2 regions of the Streptomyces sp. NPDC090445 genome follow, and region 2 is predicted to be linked to the other one. Evidence: predicted binding sites of a transcription regulator. Region 2 holds the regulator's gene; the other holds the start of a gene.
The links. The regulator HrcA, encoded in region 2, represses chaperone genes, less so after heat shock. The targets are predictions, from matches to a motif close to TTNGCACTCNGNNNNNCNGAGTGCNAA.
Positions count from the first base shown of each region.

Region 1: the regulator HrcA is predicted to act here: its motif matches at 3,563-3,589, upstream of groL (chaperonin GroEL).

Region 1 covers NZ_JBIVXV010000018.1:51,187-61,011, reverse strand. The annotation lists gene ACIQUT_RS27700 (glucosyl-3-phosphoglycerate synthase) at 1-807, opposite strand, end outside; SAM riboswitch class I at 1,004-1,157, shown strand; gene thrC (threonine synthase) at 1,175-2,494, shown strand; gene ACIQUT_RS27690 (MoaD/ThiS family protein) at 2,530-2,808, shown strand; gene ACIQUT_RS27685 (cold-shock protein) at 3,191-3,394, shown strand; gene groL (chaperonin GroEL) at 3,786-5,405, shown strand; gene ACIQUT_RS27675 (hypothetical protein) at 5,523-5,654, opposite strand; gene ACIQUT_RS27670 (Uma2 family endonuclease) at 5,896-6,477, opposite strand; gene ACIQUT_RS27665 (GNAT family N-acetyltransferase) at 6,640-7,080, opposite strand; gene ACIQUT_RS27660 (phosphoribosylanthranilate isomerase) at 7,139-7,741, shown strand; gene ACIQUT_RS27655 (PQQ-binding-like beta-propeller repeat protein) at 7,885-9,315, shown strand; partial or broken gene ACIQUT_RS27650 (Uma2 family endonuclease) at 9,337-9,825, opposite strand, start outside.
Region 2 covers NZ_JBIVXV010000002.1:577,116-586,940, reverse strand. The annotation lists gene lepA (translation elongation factor 4) at 1-505, shown strand, start outside; gene ACIQUT_RS07395 (AMP-dependent synthetase/ligase) at 755-2,644, shown strand; gene hemW (radical SAM family heme chaperone HemW) at 2,799-4,001, shown strand; gene ACIQUT_RS07385 (DUF3097 domain-containing protein) at 4,175-4,972, opposite strand; gene ACIQUT_RS07380 (MBL fold metallo-hydrolase) at 4,965-5,726, opposite strand; gene hrcA (heat-inducible transcriptional repressor HrcA) at 5,871-6,887, shown strand; gene dnaJ (molecular chaperone DnaJ) at 6,888-8,027, shown strand; gene ACIQUT_RS07365 (nitronate monooxygenase) at 8,175-9,266, shown strand; gene ACIQUT_RS07360 (16S rRNA (uracil(1498)-N(3))-methyltransferase) at 9,263-9,825, shown strand, end outside.

The DNA of each region.
Region 1 (9,825 bases), on a different contig from region 2:
CAGTCGCAGCTGCGCCGTCCGGTAGATCGCCGCGGCCATCCGGCCGAGCGCCTGCCCGTCCTGGTGGCGGTGGAGCCGTACGCCGACGTCCACCTGGGCGAGGGCGTCCAGCCCGACCGTGTGCAGGGCGTCGACCAGCAGGCCCAGCTCGACGCCGTAGCCGACGGGGAAGGGCAGCCGCTCCAGCAGCGAGCGGCGGACGGCGTACTCGCCGCCCAGCGGCTGGACGAAGCCGGCGAGCTGCGGCCAGTGCAGGTTGAGCAGGGGCCGGGCGACGAGCTCGGTGACCCGGCCGCCCTGTCCGGGGGCGTCGCCGAGCGGGCGGTCGTACATGGCCTTGACGAACTGCACGTCCGGCTCGGTCAGCAGCGGGCCGACGATCCCGGTGACGAAGGCGGCCGAGAAGTCCCGCAGGTCGGCGTCGACGAAGCAGACGATGTCGCCGGTGGTGGCGAGCAGGGAGCGCCACAGCACCTCGCCCTTGCCGGGCACGGCCGGGATGCGGGGCAGGATCCCGTCGCGGTGGACGACGCGGGCGCCGGCCTTGGCCGCGACCTCGGCGGTCCGGTCGGTGGAGCCGGAGTCGACGACCACCAGTTCGTCGACGAGCGGGAAGGCCGGCCGTTCGATGAGATCGCGCCGGATGACCTCGACGATCGCGCCGACCGTCGCCTCCTCGTCGAGCGCGGGCAGGACGACGCTGACCGTGGTTCCCGACGCCCGTTTCGCGGCGAGGAGCTGGTCGAGCGGTCGGTCGGCAACGGACCAGGAGCGGTCCGCAAGCCAGCGCTCCACCTCTTCCAGCACGTTCGGCACTCCCTGTTTTCTCGGCTGCTTGCCCGGCTGTTCCGGCCGAAAAGCGATCCATCTCGCGCATCGGACAGCCGTCTCAACTGCCCGATCCTTCGGTTACAGTCTTGAACAACGCGATGGACCGCCGCATGCCGGGGGTCCCGCGGACAAACGCGTCGGCGCGCCACGAGCGCGCGGATCGGCGCCATACCGCTCATCCAGAGGGGCAGAGGGACACGGCCCGTTGAAGCCCCGGCAACCCTCCAGTCGGTTTCCCGCGACTGCGTGCAGCAGCAGCGAGGTCCCCGGCTAGGGAAGGTGCCAATTCCGTCTCATGGCGAAATGCGCCATGGGGAAGATGAGGAGAAAGGGCCTCGCCATCATGGCTGCACAGACCGTTGCCACCCCTGCCGCCGTACCCTCCGCCGGTGCGCCCGCCGTCGACCTCGGACCCGCCTCGGCCCTGTCGTGTCGTGAGTGCGGCACCCGTTTCGAGCTCGGTCCGATCTTCGCCTGCGTCGAGTGTTTCGGCCCGCTGGAGGTCGCGTACGAGCTCCCGGTCGGCACTGGGTCATCCGAAGACGTCGAGGCCCTGCGCGCCGCGATCGAGGCCGGTCCGAACAACATCTGGCGGTACGCGCCGCTGCTGCCCGTCCCCGCCGACGTGGCCGGCAAGCCCAGCCTGAACCCGGGCTTCACCCAGCTCGTCGACGCCGAGAACCTGGCCAAGGAGCTCGGCGTCACCGGCAAGCTGTACGTCAAGGACGACTCCGGCAACCCGACGCACTCCTTCAAGGACCGCGTCGTCGCGATCGCCGTCGAAGCCGCCCGCGCCTTCGGCTTCACCACGCTCTCCTGCTCCTCCACCGGCAACCTGGCCGGCGCCGTCGGCGCCGCGGCCGCCCGGGCCGGCTTCCGCTCCTGCGTGTTCATCCCGCACGACCTGGAGCAGGGCAAGGTCGTCATGGCCGGCGTGTACGGCGGCGACCTGGTCGGCATCGAGGGCAACTACGACGACGTGAACCGCTTCTGCTCGGAGCTCATCGGCGACCCGCTGGGCGAGGGCTGGGGCTTCGTCAACGTGAACCTGCGCCCGTACTACGGCGAGGGCTCCAAGACACTCGCCTACGAGATCTGCGAGCAGCTCGGCTGGCGGCTGCCCGACCAGATCGTCATCCCGATCGCCTCCGGCTCCCAGCTGACGAAGATCGACAAGGGCCTGCAGGAGCTGATCAGGCTCGGCCTCGTCGAGGACAAGCCGTACAAGATCTTCGGCGCGCAGGCCGAGGGCTGCTCCCCGGTGTCGACCGCCTTCAAGGCGGGCCACGACGTGGTCCGCCCGCAGAAGCCGAACACGATCGCCAAGTCCCTCGCCATCGGCAACCCGGCCGACGGCCCCTACGTGCTGGACATCGCGCGCCGCACCGGCGGTTACGTCGAGGACGTGACGGACGAGCAGGTCGTCGAGGCCATCAAGATCCTGGCCCGGACCGAGGGCATCTTCGCGGAGACCGCGGGCGGCGTGACCGTCGGCGTGACGAGGAAGCTCATCGAGAACGGGCAGCTCGACCCCGCGCTGACCACCGTCGTCCTCAACACCGGTGACGGCCTGAAGACCCTGGAGGCGGTGGCCGCGGACAGCGGGCAGACCGCCACCATCCGCCCGAGCCTGGACGCGTTCCGCGCCGCCGGCCTGGCCTGACCATCCCCCCGCTCTACCGGAAAGGCAGTAGCGCCATGAGCGTCAACGTCCGCATCCCCACCATCCTGCGCACCTACACCGGCGGTCAGGCCGAGGTCCCGGCCGAGGGCGCGACCCTCGCCGAGGTCATCGCGTCGCTGGAGCAGAACCACCCCGGCATCGCCGCGCGCGTCCTGGACGACCAGGGCAAGCTGCGCCGCTTCGTGAACGTCTACGTCAACGACGACGACGTGCGCTTCGAGGGCGGCCTGCAGGCGGCGACTCCGGACGGTGCGGGCGTCTCGATCATCCCGGCCGTCGCCGGCGGCTGCTGATTCGTCGTACACGAATTACTCCCTCCGGCATTAAGCGGAGGGGGTAATTCTGCTTGGTTGGGCGCGGTAGAGTTGGGGAAGCCCCCTCCGTCGTTCTTGCCCGCCGCATATGAACGGGCCCGCCGAGGGGTGACATTGAGTCAATGTGCGTGCGCGGTATGGGGCTTTGGCGCGATATGCCGGGTCCGAGTTGCCCGGGAATATGGCCAATTTTCGGCCTATTTCGCGTTTTCGGTGTGACCGGAATTCTCGTCGGATTGACCTGTTGCAGACAGCACCGGTGCGGATACATTCAGCCGCGGTCGAGGCGTTCCGGCGCAAGTTCTGACCCGGGATCGCGAAGTGCGGTCCTGCGCAAGGGCCAGTAATAGGGGAGTTAGGCATGGCTCAGGGCACCGTCAAGTGGTTCAACGCGGAGAAGGGCTACGGCTTCATCGCGGTCGACGGTGGTGCGGATGTGTTCGTCCACTACAGCGCCATCCAGATGGACGGGTACCGCACCCTTGAAGAGGGTCAGCGGGTCGAGTTCGAGATCTCGCAGGGCCAGAAGGGCCCGCAGGCGGACATGGTCAAGCTCGCCGTCTGAGACCGGCGCGACCGGCACGACCGGCCACCGACGCGTACGCGAGGGTCCGCACCCGAGGAGGGGTGCGGGCCCTTCGTGCGTCCCGGCCCGGGAGCGTCCGGCGGGCGTCCGGCGCCCGGCGGCGTCCGGCGGCGGCGTCCGGCGCTGTGGCCGGGATGCCCGAAGCCGCTTGCACTCGCGGGGGTCGAGTGCTAATCATTGGCGTTAGCACTCTCCACTGGAGAGTGCTACTACACGGGACCGGGTCGGTGAGGCCCGCAGCGTCCGGCGGGAAGGAACCGCCGGGCACCGCAGGCCGTCCGTCGCGGGCGCAGGCGCGGTCCGGAGCAATCCACCCTCCCCGCGCGCCTGGCGGCGCAGGGGGAACCCCAGTCCTGGAGGACCACTTCAGATGGCCAAGATCATTGCGTTCGACGAGGAGGCCCGGCGCGGTCTCGAGCGCGGCATGAACCAGCTCGCCGACGCCGTCAAGGTCACCCTTGGCCCCAAGGGTCGCAACGTCGTCCTTGAGAAGAAGTGGGGCGCCCCCACGATCACCAACGATGGTGTCTCCATCGCCAAGGAGATCGAGCTCGAGGACCCGTACGAGAAGATCGGCGCCGAGCTGGTCAAGGAAGTCGCCAAGAAGACGGACGACGTCGCGGGCGACGGTACGACCACCGCCACCGTCCTGGCCCAGGCGCTCGTCCGCGAGGGTCTGCGCAACGTGGCTGCCGGCGCCAACCCGATGGCCCTCAAGCGCGGCATCGAGAAGGCCGTCGAGGCCGTCTCCGGCGCCCTGCTGGAGCAGGCGAAGGATGTCGAGACCAAGGAGCAGATCGCTTCCACGGCCTCCATCTCCGCCGCCGACACCCAGATCGGCGAGCTGATCGCCGAGGCCATGGACAAGGTCGGCAAGGAAGGCGTCATCACCGTCGAGGAGTCCCAGACCTTCGGTCTGGAGCTGGAGCTCACCGAGGGCATGCGCTTCGACAAGGGCTACATCTCGGCGTACTTCGCCACCGACATGGAGCGTATGGAGGCGTCGCTCGACGACCCGTACATCCTGATCGTCAACTCCAAGGTCAGCAACGTGAAGGACCTCCTTCCGCTGCTGGAGAAGGTCATGCAGTCCGGCAAGCCGCTGCTGATCATCGCCGAGGACGTCGAGGGCGAGGCCCTGTCGACCCTGGTCGTCAACAAGATCCGCGGCACCTTCAAGTCCGTCGCCGTCAAGGCCCCGGGCTTCGGCGACCGCCGCAAGGCCATGCTCGGCGACATCGCCATCCTCACGGGCGGCACGGTCATCTCCGAGGAGGTCGGCCTCAAGCTGGAGAACGCCGGCCTGGACCTGCTGGGCCGCGCCCGCAAGGTCGTCATCACCAAGGACGAGACCACCATCGTCGACGGTGCCGGTGACAGCGACCAGGTTGCCGGTCGCGTCAACCAGATCCGCGCCGAGATCGAGAACTCCGACTCGGACTACGACCGCGAGAAGCTGCAGGAGCGCCTCGCGAAGCTGGCCGGCGGCGTGGCCGTCATCAAGGCCGGTGCCGCGACCGAGGTCGAGCTCAAGGAGCGCAAGCACCGCATCGAGGACGCCGTCCGCAACGCGAAGGCCGCCGTCGAGGAGGGCATCGTCGCCGGTGGTGGCGTGGCCCTGCTGCAGGCCTCCTCGGTCTTCGAGAAGCTGGAGCTGGAGGGCGACGAGGCCACCGGTGCCGCCGCCGTCAAGCTGGCCCTCGAGGCCCCGCTGAAGCAGATCTCCGTCAACGCCGGCCTTGAGGGCGGCGTCGTGGTGGAGAAGGTGCGCAACCTGACCCCGGGCCACGGCCTGAACGCCGCGACCGGCGAGTACGTCGACATGATCGCCGAGGGCATCATCGACCCGGCGAAGGTCACCCGTTCCGCCCTGCAGAACGCCGCGTCGATCGCCGCGCTGTTCCTGACCACCGAGGCCGTCATCGCCGACAAGCCGGAGAAGGCCGCCGCCGCTCCGGGCGGCATGCCGGGCGGTGACATGGACTTCTGATCGGCCCCGCGCTGATCGGCTGTTCTCGACCGAGGGCGGCACCCCCTCCATCCGGAGGGGGTGCCGCCCTCGGGCGTTTCCGCCCCGCCCGGTGGCTGCGCCCGGCGCCCGCCGCCGTCAGGCCGCGGGCCGCGCGACGAAGGACACCTCCTCGCGGTCCCCGTCCAACGCGATGGTCGGCGACGCGTCAAGCGCGTGCGCGAGACGGCGCAGCAGCGGCAGGGTCGGCACGGCATCGGCGCCCTCCACCCGCGAGACCTTCGCCTGGGTCAGCCCGGCCCGCTCGGCCAACTCGGCCCGGGACGGCCTGGGACAGTCCCAGCGCCTTGCGGCGCTCGTACACGGCCCGGGCGAAGGCCATGGCCAGGCGGATCTCCGCCCGGCCGGCCGCCGCCTCCGGGGGGCTCGGCGTACCCCTGCGCCACCGCCTTCTCGCGGGCCGGCTTCCAGCGGGCGTGGTTCACGTCGCCTCCCCTTCCTCGCGGCGACCTCAGGGGGTGCGGAGGCCGGCTGTGTCGAGGTCGAAGCCGAAGGGCTCCCCGATGGCCAGAGGCTTGCCGAAGGACACCGTCTGCCGGGAGCGGTAGCCGTGCGGCGAGGGGTCGCAGAAGCAGGTGACCTCCGCGTCCTGCATGTCGACGACCAGGTAGACCGGGACCAGGCGGCCGTACACCTCCAGCTTCTCGGCCCAGTCCGCGTCCTTGGTCGAGACGGAGGTGAACTCCGCGACCAGGGAGAGGGCGGCCCCGTCCGCACTGCGGCCATCGGCTTCAAAAACCGCCTCGTCGGCCACGAAGAGGGAGGGCCCGTAGGCGCGGCCGGCCGACGGGAACCGGAACAGGAACGGGGCGGCCTCCGCGAGGTGGCCCTCCGGGGCATGGGCCCCGAGCTGCCGACGCAGCGCACGCAGACAGAGCGCGGAACGCAGCCCCGGCCACGGTGACACGATGATCTTCCCGCGGATCGGCTCGGCCTTGAAACCGTCCGGCGTGTCCGTCTCCTCGACGGTGTGCAGGAGACTCTCGGACGCCGCCTGTGACAGGCCCTGCATGGCGGCGTCCCGCTCGGTCATGATCGTCACCGTTGCCTTCCGGATCCGGGGAGCGTGTGCCCTGGGCGTGCGCTGCCCAGGCTCACATGTTTCCTTCGGGCCAGGGGCGGAGCCGCACCCGTGCCCGGATGCGGGCGGAGCGCCACCCTTGGGGCGGCGCTTCGGAAGGTGTGGTGGGGTGGCTCAGGCGGGGAGGGGCTTCAGGAAGTGGACGTCCTCGTGGTTGCCGGGGAAGCCGGGGACGCGGGTGGTCTCCTCGTAGCCGTGGCGGGCGTAGAAGGCCGGTGCCTGGAAGGTGAACGAGGACACCATGATCGTGCGGCAGCCGCGGGCCGCGGCCTCGGCCTCCGCCGCGGCCAGGAGCTTGCCGCCCCAGCCGTCGCGGCGGCTGTCCTCCCGTACCCACAGCATCGCGATGCCCGCACGGTCGCCCCAGGTCCAGCCGCTGAGTCCGGCGACGAGCCCGCCGTCCGCGTCGTTCACGCGGACCGTGAACTCGGCGGGGGCGATCCCTCCGGCCGCCTCCTTGTTGAAGGCGTCCAGCTCCTTGCCGAGCCGTTCGTCGAGGCCGGAGTCGGGGCCGCCGGTGGTGAGGGTGTGCGTGCCGTGCGCGGTGTCGGTCATGGCACCCAGTCTTCAAGATCGCCCCGGCCGGGGCACCGCAATTTGTTTCACTGGGGGCATGAGCGACCTCTTCGTGAAGATCTGCGGTCTGAAGACCGCGCACGACGTCGACGCGGCCGTGGCCGCCGGCGCCGATGCCGTCGGCTTCGTCTTCGCCGCGGGCAGCCCCCGTACGATCGGCGCGGCCGAGGCGCGGGAGCTGGCAGCGCGGGTCCCGGCCGGGGTCCTCACGGTCGGCGTGTTCCGCGGCCAGCCGGTGGAGGAGGTCCGGCGGCTCACGGAGGAGAGCGGGGTCCGCGGCGTGCAGCTGCACGGGGACGAGGGCCCGGAGTACTACGGGGCCCTGCGCGCCGAGGGCCGCACCCTGCTGCGGGCCACCGCGCGGCGCGTGGAGCGGTGCGGGGAGTACGGGGAGGACCTGCTCCTGATCGACGCCCCCGACCCCGGCTCCGGCAAGCCGTGGAACTGGGCCGCCGCGGAGTTCACCGCCCCCCGCGGCCACTGGCTGCTGGCCGGCGGCCTGAACCCGGACAACGTCCGCGAGGCCGTGGAGACCACGGGCGCGTGGGGCGTGGACGTGTCCAGCGGCGTCGAGCGGGAGCGCGGTGTGAAGTCCCCGGACCTGATCCGCGCCTTCGTGGCCGCGGCCCGGGGCCGCTGACTCCCCGGCGGGCGTCCACGGACCGTGACGACCGCCAGCTCCAGGCCCCCGGCCCCAGGCCCCCGGCCCCCCGGCCCCCCGGCCCCCCGGCCCCGCCGTCCGGGGCGGCGGCCGGAGCACTAGGCTGCGGGCCAGGGGGGATCATGGACGACAGACTGCCGCCGCTCGTGAAGCGGCTCCGGGACCACGCCGTGCTGGCCGCTGCCTGCGCGGCCACCGCCGTCACCGTGCTGTACGCCGTCCTGTACGTGAAGGTGTCGAGCGTCGACGCAGTCAGCGACGTGTGCAACAGCACGGACTGCCCCCGCGGCCTGGGCCGGCTGCTGCTGTTCACGCTGGCGTCCGGGCTCGTCGCGGCAGTCCTGTGGGTGGTCGCCCGGCGCGGCCGCCCCCGGCGGTCCGCTGCCGTCCGGACCGTGGCCGTCGCGGTCGCGCTCGCCGCGCTGTGGCCCGCCTGGAACGGCTTCTCGTGGATGCGCGGCCCGCACATGGAACTCTTCGGCTACCAGGCCCCCGAGGGGTCCGGCGCCGGCAAGCCGCTCGGCTCCTGGGCCGGTGAGCGCCACTCCGAGCAGGTGGTCCGGATCCGCGAGGACGGCCTGACCGCCTACGACGGTGGGGGCCGGCGCAGCTGGGGCCGCGGAGCGCCCGAGGGCACCACGGTGTGCGGGATGAGTGCCGACACCCCGTCCGGCACCGGCGTCCTCGCCTACGCCACGGCCGCGCCGGGCGGCGGCCCGTGCGGGATCCGGCTCGCGGCGGTGGACCTCACGAACGGCGAGGAGCTCTGGTCGAAGGACGTCCGGGACCCGGTGGGCACGGCGACGGGGACGGTCACGGCCGGCGGCTCGCTCGCGGTGTCGGCCACGGCGCGGGCGGCGGTCCTCGCCCATGACCTGCGCGGGGGCGCCGAACGCTGGCGCGCCCCGCTGACCAAACCGGGCGCCGCCGTCCAGGACATCGCCGCGGGCCCCGACCGGGTCCTGGTCACGGTCCGGTCGGACGAGGGCCGCGAGCTGCTCGCGCTGGACGCCGGTACCGGCGCCGTCACCTGGCGGGCCGCGCTCCCGGCCGGGCCCGACCGCCCGCGCATCGTGTCGGCCGGACCGGTCGCGGTCGTCGTGGACGAGCGGCTGCTGCTGTTCGACGACGCCGGGCGCCCGCGCGGGGCCGACGGTGCGGAGCCGCCGTACGTCGCGGCCGAGGGCGGGCAGCGGAGGGTCGTCGGCGACGTGCTGGTCATGGCGGTCCCGGAGCGGGAGAAGCGAGAGGTGCTGGAGGCGTTCTCGCTGGTGGACGGCCGCCTGCTGTGGCGGCGCGCCTTCGACGACGACTGGCTGGTCCGCGCGCTCGGCGTCGGCCGGAGCGGCCGGCTCGCGGTGGTGACGCAGGGCGCGTTCACGCACCTTTGGCATCTGGATCCGCGTACGGGGGCGCCGTCGGGGGAGTCGACGGTCCTCCGCGACCTCCCGATGGGCGAGTCGATCGCCGTCTACGGCAGGACGTTCGTCAATCTGGACCCGGGCGGGCGCCTGCCCCCGATCTTCGACGTGGCCCCGACCTTCGGGTGGTGACGAACTCTCGGCCCAGGCGCGCTAGCTGGCGAATTCCTTCAAGGCGTCGGTGTTGAGGGCGATACTCACGGGGGCCGGGATCTTGACGGTTTCCCCGTAGGGGAAGGACGGGCTGCGGAGGTAGGAGCCGCCCCCGGGGGCGCTGTGGACGGTCACCGTGCAGCTCTCCCGGTCGATGAGGACGTAGACGGGGATGCCTGCCGTCGCGTACCCGTCGCGCTTCTCGGTGCGGTCCCGTCGGTCGGTGTCGCTGTCGTGGGAGGCCACCTCCAGCACCATGAGCACGCCTGCCGGGTCGGCCCACTCGCCGGCGCCGGCAAAGGTGCCGACCGGCGCGAGCGCGCCGTCCACACGGGCCCGGCCGGCGCGGTACCGCTCCACCTTCAGGCCGCGCTCCGGGTACAGCGCCAGTTCCGGCGCTGCTGCATGCACTGCCGCAACACCCACATGATGATCTCGTCGTGGTCGCCGTCGGGCACGGGCTTGACCTCAAGCTTTCCCTGGATGAAC
Region 2 (9,825 bases):
CGAGGACCGCGTCGAGATCCGCTACACGCTGCCGCTCGCGGAGATCGTCTTCGACTTCTTCGACCAGCTGAAGTCCAAGACGCGCGGTTACGCCTCCCTCGACTACGAGCCCACCGGCGAGCAGGCGGCCAGCCTGGTCAAGGTCGACATCCTGCTGCACGGCGACAAGGTCGACGCCTTCTCCGCCGTCACCCACAAGGACGCCGCCTACGCCTACGGCGTGCGCCTCGTCGCCAAGCTGCGCGAGCTCATCCCGCGGCAGGCCTTCGAGGTGCCGATCCAGGCCGCCATCGGCTCGCGCGTCATCGCCCGCGAGACCATCCGCGCCATCCGCAAGGACGTCCTCGCCAAGTGCTACGGCGGTGACATCTCCCGTAAGCGGAAGCTGCTGGAGAAGCAGAAGGAAGGCAAGAAGCGCATGAAGATGGTCGGCTCCGTGGAGGTCCCGCAGGATGCCTTCATCGCCGTCCTGTCGAGTGACGACTCCGGCGGCAAGAAGAAGTAGCAGTTCGCCGCCGGCAGTCCGGTCTTGCATGCGAAACAGGTCCCCGCGTACACATGCGGGGGCCTGTTTCGTTATGAATCGGCGGCTCAAGGGCCCTTACGCGTCAGGCGGAGGGCACCTACCCTGATCACTGCCGTTGGTTACCCGCCAGTCACTACCCCTTGGCCGCAGATTCTGCTGCCAGCCCTGTCGGAAGCCGCCGCCCACCCCCGGGACGGCAGGCCCTGCCGCGTGGTCCGGAGGACGTCCGTGAGCGACACACAGACCCTGATCGAGAACCGTCCGCCCACCGTGGCGGCCCTCTTCCTGGAGCGTGTCGCCGCCACGCCCAACGCCGAGGCCTACCGGTACCCGGTGCCCCCGGCATCCGGCAGCGGCCCGGACGACTGGAAGTCGCTGAGCTGGGGCCAGGCGGCCGAGCGGGTCTTCGCCATCGCCGCCGGCCTGATCGACCTGGGCCTCAAGTCCGAGGACCGCGTCGCGCTGGCCTCCAACACCCGCGTCGAGTGGATCCTGAGCGACCTGGGCGTGATGTGCGCCGGCGGCGCGGTCACCACCATCTACCCCAGCACCAACGCCGACGAGTCCGCGTTCATCCTGGAGGACTCGGCCAGCCGGGTGCTGATCGCCGAGGACGCCGCCCAGCTGGCCAAGGCCCGCGAGCGCCGCGCCGACCTGCCCGACCTGCGGCACGTCGTCGTCCTGGAGGCCGCCGACGCGGTACCCGCCGAGGGCGACCCGGAGGGCTGGGTGATCTCCCTCGCCGATCTGGAGGCCCGCGGCAAGCAGTACCTCACCGAGTACCCGGAGGCGGTCGAGGAGCGGATCGGCGCCATCACCGCCGACCAGCTCGCCACCCTCATCTACACCTCGGGCACCACCGGCCGCCCCAAGGGCGTCCGGCTCCCGCACGACAACTGGTCGTACATGGCCAAGGCCACCGTGGCCACCGGCCTGATCACCGCCGAGGACGTCCAGTACCTGTGGCTGCCGCTGGCGCACGTCTTCGGCAAGGTCCTGACCTCCGGCCAGATCGAGGTCGGGCACGTCACCGCCGTCGACGGCCGCATCGACAAGATCGTCGAGAACCTGCCGGTCGTCCAGCCGACCTACATGGCGGCCGTCCCGCGCATCTTCGAGAAGGTCTACAACGGGGCCGCGGCCAAGGCCCGCGCCGGCGGCGGCGCCAAGTACAAGATCTTCCAGTGGGCCGTCGGCGTCGCCCGCGAGTACGCCAAGGCCACCCAGGACAACTACCGCCGCACCGGCCGGGCCACCGCCCCCTTCGGCCTCACCACCAAGCACAGGATCGCCGACGCCCTCGTCTACTCCAAGCTCCGCGAGGCCTTCGGCGGCCGGCTGCGCGCCGCTGTCTCCGGCGCCTCCGCCCTGGCCCCGGAGATCGGCTACTTCTTCTCCGGCGCCGGCATCCACATCCTGGAGGGCTACGGCCTGACCGAGTCCAGCGCGGCCTCCTTCGTCAACCCCGGCGAGGCCTACCGCACCGGCACGGTCGGCAGGCCGCTCCCCGGCACCGAGGTCCGCATCGCCGACGACGGCGAGATCCTGCTGCGCGGCCCCGGCATCATGCAGGGCTACCACGGCCAGCCGGACAAGACCGCCGAGGTGCTGGAGGAGGACGGCTGGCTGCACACCGGCGACATCGGCGAGCTCTCGCCCGACGGCTACCTGCGCATCACGGACCGCAAGAAGGACCTGATCAAGACCTCCGGCGGCAAGTACGTCGCCCCGGCCGAGATCGAGGGCCAGTTCAAGGCGATCTGCCCGTACGTGTCGAGCATCGTCGTGCACGGCGCCGACCGGAACTTCTGCTCCGCCCTGGTCGCCCTCGACGAGGCCGCGATCCTGGGCTGGGCCGCCGAGAACGGGCTGGAGGGCACGTCGTACGCCGGGGTGCTGGCCGCCCCGGAGACGAACCGCCTGATCGAGACGTACGTACAGACCCTCAACGAGGGACTGCAGCGCTGGCAGACGATCAAGAAGTTCCGGATCCTGCCGCGCGACCTCGACGTGGAGCACGGCGACCTCACGCCCAGCCTCAAGCTGAAGCGGCCGGTCGTCGAGCGTGAGTTCAAGCACCTGATCGACGAGATGTACGAGGGCGCCCGCGAGGCCTGAGCCCTGCGGTACGGGGCCTGAGCCCCGCGGTACGGGGCCGGCGGCCCGCCCGGCCCTCCCGCCGCGGCGGCCGCCCGGGCGCCCGCCCGGCCGGACCCCGGCCCGCGTACGGGACAATGGGGGCATGCCTTCCGCACTGCCCGACGGCGAGCCCATGCCCGAAGACGGCACGCTGCCGTCGCACGCCCTGGCGGGTGCCGGGGACCGCCCGCTCGGGTTCTACCTGCACGTCCCGTACTGCGCCACCCGCTGCGGGTACTGCGACTTCAACACGTACACCGCGACCGAGCTGCGCGGCTCCGGCGGCGTGCTCGCCTCCCGCGAGAACTACGCCGACACCCTCGTCGACGAGGTGCGCCTCGCCCGCAAGCTCCTCGGCGACGACCCGCGGCCCGTCCGCACGGTGTTCGTCGGCGGCGGCACGCCCACCCTGCTGCCCGCCGCACACCTGGTCCGCATGCTCGCGGCCGTCCGGGACGAGTTCGGCCTGGCGGAGGACGCCGAGATCACCACGGAGGCCAACCCGGAGTCGGTCGGCCCGGAGTACCTGGCCGAACTGCGGGCCGGCGGCTTCAACCGGATCTCCTTCGGCATGCAGAGCGCGAGGCAGCACGTCCTGAAGGTGCTCGACCGCACGCACACCCCGGGCCGCCCCGAGGCCTGCGTCGCGGAAGCCCGCCGGGCGGGCTTCGAGCACGTCAACCTGGACCTGATCTACGGCACGCCGGGGGAGTCGGACGACGACTGGCGGGCCTCGCTGGACGCCGCCCTCGGCGCCGGCCCGGACCACATCTCCGCGTACGCCCTGATCGTCGAGGAGGGCACGCAGCTCGCCCGCCGCATCCGCCGCGGCGAGGTCCCCATGACCGACGACGACGTCCACGCGGACCGGTACCTGATCGCGGACGAGGTGCTCGCCGCCGCCGGCTACTCCTGGTACGAGGTCTCCAACTGGGCCACGTCCGAGGCCGGCCGCTGCCTGCACAACGAGCTGTACTGGCGGGGCGCGGACTGGTGGGGCGCGGGCCCCGGCGCGCACAGCCACGTCGGCGGCGTGCGCTGGTGGAACGTGAAGCACCCCGGCGCCTACGCGGCCGCGCTGGCCGGGGGCCGGTCGCCCGGAGCCGGCCGCGAGCTGCTGTCCGAGGAGGACCGGCGCGTGGAGCGGATCCTGCTGGAGCTGCGGCTCGTGGACGGCTGCCCGCTGTCCCTGCTGGCCCCGGCCGGCCTGGCGGCCTCCCGCCGCGCCGTGGAGGACGGCCTGCTGGAGCCGGGCCCGTACGCGGCCGGGCGCGCCGTGCTCACCCTGCGGGGGCGGCTGCTGGCCGACGCCGTGGTCCGCGACCTGGTCGACTGACGCCGGCCGGCCCGAGCCGGCCCGGCCCGCTGCCGTGCGCCAGGCCGGCCCGAACCGGCCCCGGCCACTGCCGCGCGCGCCGCCTTGCCTGCGCCGCCCCGGCTGCCCCGCGCGCCCGGCCGCCCCGGACGCCCTGGCCGCCCCGGCTGCTCCGGGCGGGTGCCGCGGGGCGGTCAGGCCGTGACGTGGTCGATCAGGTGTTCCACCGCGCCCAGCAGGGCGGGCTCCAGGTCCTTGTACGACGTCACGCGGGACAGGATGTGCTGCCAGGCGGCCCCGGTGTTCTCCGGCCAGCCCAGCGCCCCGCAGACGCCCGTCTTCCAGTCCTGGCCCCGCGGGACCTCGGGCCAGGCCGGGATGCCCAGCGCGGACGGCTTCACGGCCTGCCAGACGTCCACGTACGGGTGGCCCAGCACCAGGACGTCGTCGGAGGCGACGGCCGCCGCGATCCGGGACTCCTTCGAGCCGGGGACCAGGTGGTCCACCAGGACACCCAGACGGGCGTCCGGGCCGGGCGCGAACTCGGCGACGATGGCGGGCAGGTGGTCGACGCCCTCCAGGTACTCCACGACGACGCCCTCGATCCGCAGGTCGTCGCCCCACACCCGCTCGACGAGCTCGGCGTCGTGCCGGCCCTCCACGTAGATCCGCCCCGCCCGCGCCACCCGGGCCCGCGCCCCCGGGACGGCGATCGAGCCGGAGGCGGTGCGCAGCGGCGCCGCCGGACCCCGGGCGGGCCGGACCAGGGTGACCACGGTGCCCTCCAGCAGGAAGCCGCGCGGCTGCAGCGGGAAGACCCGCCGCTTGCCGAAGCGGTCCTCCAGGGTCACCGTGCCCGCCTCGCAGGCCACCACGGCGCCGCAGAAGTCCGTACCGGCCACCTCGACCACCAGGTCGGGTTCGGCCGGCACCTCCGGCGCGGCCTTGGCGCGCTTCCACTGCGGGGTCAGGTCGGGGGAGTACTCACGCATCCGGCCGCTCCGGGGAGAGCGGGCCGGCGCCGGTGTCCGACACGCCGAACCGGGCGGCCAGCGCGTCGCGTTGCGCACGGACGAAGGCCGCGTCCACCACGGCCCCGTGCCCCGGCACGTACAGGGCCTCCTCGCCGCCCAGGGCCAGCAGCCGGTCCATGGCCGCCGGCCACTGCTCGGGCACCGCGTCCCGGCCCGCCTGGGGCTCGCCGGACTCCTCCACGAGGTCGCCGCAGAAGACCGTCTCGCGTTCGCCCGGCACGAAGACGGCGAGGTCGTAGGGGCTGTGGCCGGGCCCGACGTTGGCCAGCAGCACCTGTACGCCGCCCAGGTCCAGGGTCCACTCGCCCGACACCAGGTGCCGCGGCAGCACCAGCAGGTCGGCCGCCTCGGCGGCCTCGGCCTCGTCCAGGCCCTGGCGCACCGCGTCATCGCGGAGCTCGTCGCGTCCCGCGATGAGCTCGCCGTCCAGTCCGACCGCCCCGTAGACCTCGGCCCCGGAGAAGGCCGCGCTGCCCAGGACGTGATCGAAATGTCCGTGTGTGAATGCGATATGGGTCACGCGCCGACCCGTCAGCCGCTCGGCCTCGGCCCTGATCGAGGCCCCCTCCCGAACGCTCGAACCGGGGTCGATCATCAGGACGGACTCGTCCCCGACCACCAGTCCCACCGTGCAATCCCACACCGGGAGACGCTTGCGGCCGGTCCGCCGAGTCAAACGTTCCCAATCCGTGTCTTCCCACCGTACGTCCATACCGCGACGCTACCTGGCGGGCCACCCTTGCTAGCCGCGTACTGCCCGGCCGTACACTGGCCGGGGGATCGCTGGCACTCCGACGAGCCGAGTGCCAGAAGCAGTGGACCACGACGACCCGCATCACAGCTGGAGGTGTGCGCGATGCTCAGCGAACGCAGACTCGAGGTGCTCCGCGCCATCGTCCAGGACTACGTCGGGACGGAGGAGCCGGTCGGCTCCAAGGCGCTGACCGAGCGCCACAAGCTCGGTGTCTCGCCCGCCACCGTGCGCAACGACATGGCCGTCCTGGAGGACGAGGGCTACATCGCCCAGCCGCACACCAGCGCCGGCCGGATCCCCACGGACAAGGGCTACCGCCTCTTCGTCGACAAGCTGGCGGACGTCAAGCCGCTCTCGACGCCGGAGCGCCGGGCCATCCAGAACTTCCTGGACGGCGCCGTCGACCTCGACGACGTCATCGGCCGGACGGTGCGGCTGCTCTCGACGCTGACCCGGCAGGTCGCGATCGTGCAGTATCCCTCGCTGACCCGCTCCACGGTCCGCCACGTCGAACTGCTCGCGCTGGCGCCCGCACGCCTGATGCTCGTGCTGATCACCGACACGGGCCGGGTCGAGCAGCGGCTCGTCGACTGCCAGGCGCCGTTCTCCGAGACCTCGCTCGCCGATCTGCGGGCGCGGCTCAACAGCAGGGTGGTCGGCCGCCGGTTCACCGACGTGCCGAGGCTCGTGCAGGACCTCCCGGAGGCCTTCGAGCCCGACGACCGGACCACGGTCGCGACCGTGCTGCAGACACTGCTGGAGACGCTGGCGGAGGAGGCGGAGGAGCGGCTGATGATCGGCGGCACCGCCAATCTGACGCGCTCCGGGCACGATTTCCCCCTGACGATCAGGCCGGTGCTGGAGGCGCTGGAGGAGCAGGTCGTGCTCCTCAAGCTCCTCGGCGAGGCCAGTGAATCGGGCATGGCTGTACGAATCGGGCATGAGAATGCCTACGAGGGACTGAACTCCACGTCCGTCGTGTCGGTCGGTTACGGTTCGGGCGGCGAAACTGTCGCCAAGCTCGGCGTGGTCGGACCGACCCGCATGGACTACCCCGGAACGATGGGAGCGGTACGCGCAGTGGCACGTTACGTCGGACAGATCCTGGCGGAGTCGTAAGTGGCCACGGACTATTACGCCGTACTCGGCGTACGCCGCGACGCATCGCAGGACGAGATCAAGAAGGCCTTCCGCCGCCTCGCGCGCGAACTCCACCCGGACGTGAATCCGGACCCGAAGACGCAGGAGCGCTTCAAGGAGATCAACGCGGCGTACGAGGTGCTCTCGGACCCGCAGAAGAAGCAGGTCTACGACCTCGGCGGCGACCCGCTGTCCTCCGCGGGCGGCGGCGGTGGCGCCGGCGGCTTCGGAGCGGGCGGCTTCGGCAACTTCTCCGACATCATGGACGCCTTCTTCGGCCAGGCGGCGCAGCGCGGCCCGCGCTCGCGGACCCGCCGCGGCCAGGACGCCATGATCCGCCTCGACCTGGAGCTGGACGAGGCCGCCTTCGGCACGACCAAGGACATCCAGGTCGACACCGCCGTGGTCTGCACCACCTGCTCCGGTGAAGGTGCCGCGCCCGGCACCTCGGCACAGACGTGCGACATGTGCCGCGGCCGCGGTGAGGTGTCGCAGGTCACCCGGTCCTTCCTGGGCCAGGTCATGACCTCGCGCCCCTGCCCCCAGTGCCAGGGCTTCGGCACCGTCGTCCCGACCCCGTGCCCCGAGTGCGCGGGCGACGGCCGGGTCCGCTCCCGCCGCAGCCTCACCGTCAAGATCCCGGCCGGTGTCGAGAACGGCACCCGGATCCAGCTCGCGGGCGAAGGCGAGGTCGGCCCCGGCGGCGGCCCCGCCGGCGACCTGTACGTGGAGATCCACGAGCTCCCGCACCCGATCTTCCAGCGGCGCGGCGACGACCTGCACTGCACGGTGACCATCCCCATGACGGCGGCGGCCCTCGGCACCAAGTGCCCGCTGGAGACGCTCGACGGCATGGAGGAGGTCGACATCCGGCCCGGCACCCAGTCCGGCCAGTCGATCCCGCTGCACGGCCGCGGCGTGACCCACCTGCGCGGCGGCGGCCGCGGCGACCTGATCGTCCACGTCGAGGTCCAGACCCCCGGCAAGCTGGACGCCCAGCAGGAGGAGCTGCTGCGCCAGCTCGCCAAGCTGCGCGGCGAGGAGCGGCCGATGGGCCAGTTCGCGCCGGGCCAGCAGGGCCTCTTCAGCCGCCTGAAGGACGCGTTCAACGGCCGCTGAGCGGCCCGCGGAACACCGCGCCCACCGCGTACGGGCCCGGTCCGGGGAAACCCCGGGCCGGGCCCGCCGCTTGCCGCGGGAAACCGGCCCGGGCGGGGCGTCCGCGGTGATTCGGCGCCGTGCGCGGGACGTGGCACGATGCAGGGCATGTCCTTGGCACTGAGCGGTCTCCAGCGGTACCCGGTCGTGCAGGCTCCCATGGCGGGCGGGGCCTCCTGTCCGCCGCTCGCCGCCGCCGTGTGCGAGGCGGGCGCCCTGGGCTTCCTGGCCGGCGGCTACAAGACCGCCGACGGCATGTACCAGGAGATCAAACGGCTGCGCGCGCTCACCCGGCGCCCGTTCGGCGTGAACCTCTTCATGCCGCAGACCGGCCCCGTCGACCACGCCGCCGTCGAGGCCTACCGCGGCCAACTCGCCGGTGAGGCCACCTGGTACGACGTCTCGATCGCCGAGGAGGACACCCTCGGGACCAGCGACGACGGCTACGACGCCAAACTGGCGATCCTCCTGGAGGACCCGGTCCCGGTCGTGTCGTTCACCTTCGGCTGCCCCACGCCCGCCGCCATCGCCTCCCTGCGCAAGGCGGGCACGTACAGCGTCGTCACCGTCACCTCCGTCGACGAGGCCCGCACCGCCCAGACCGCGGGCGCCGACGCCGTCTGCGTCCAGGGCGTCGAGGCGGGCGGCCACCAGGGCACGCACCGCGACGACCCGCAGGCCGACGCCACCGCCGGGGTCGGCCTGCTCGCGCTCGTGGCGCAGGTGCGCGAGGCCGTGGGCCTCCCGATCATCGCGGCGGGCGGACTGATGCGCGGCTCGCAGATCGCCGCACTGCTGGCGGCCGGCGCCGAGGCGGCCCAGCTCGGCACGGCGTTCCTCGCCTGCCCCGAGTCCGGGGCGCACCCGCTGCACAAGAAGGCGCTGACGGACCCCCTGTTCCCGCATACCGAGCTCACCAGGGCGTTCTCCGGGCGCCCGGCCCGCGGCCTGGTGAACCGCTTCATGCGGGAGCACGGCCCCTACGCCCCGGCCGCCTACCCGCAGATCCACCACATGACCGCCGGGCTGCGCAAGGCCGCCGCCGCGGCCGGCGACCCGCAGGGCATGGCCCTGTGGGCCGGGCAGGGACACCGGCTGGCCCGCGCCATGCCGGCGGGGGAGCTGGTGGAGGTGCTGGCGGCGGAACTCGCCGAGGCACAGAGCACGTTGAACGACATGCAGCAGAGGAGTACGTCATGACCGCCCCCGTGTTCGTGGTCGAAGAGGTCCCCGCGGGGCCGGAGTTCGTGCTGGACGGCCCGGAAGGCCGGCACGCGGTCTCCGTGAAGCGCCTCAACCCCGGCGAGGACGTGGTCCTCACCGACGGGGCCGGCCGCTGGACCGAAGGCGTCGTCAAGGCCGCCGAGGGCAAGGACCGGCTGGTCGTCACGGACCTCCACACCGTCCGGGAGGAGCCCGAACCGGCCGTGCGGATCACCGTGGTCCAGGCCCTGCCCAAGGGCGACCGCGGCGAGCTGGCCGTCGAGACCATGACCGAGACCGGCGTGGACGCGATCGTCCCCTGGCAGGCCTCCCGCTGCATCACCCAGTGGCGCGGCGACCGCGGCGCCAAATCGCTGGCCAAGTGGCGCAACACCGCGCGCGAGGCGGGCAAGCAGTCCCGCCGGGTCCGCTTCCCCGAGGTGGCCGAGGCCATGACCACCAAGCAGGTCGCGGCCCTGCTCGCCGGCGCCGACCTGGCGGCGGTGCTCCACGAGGACCGCAACCACCCCTCGGGCGCCCTGGCCACGGCCGACCT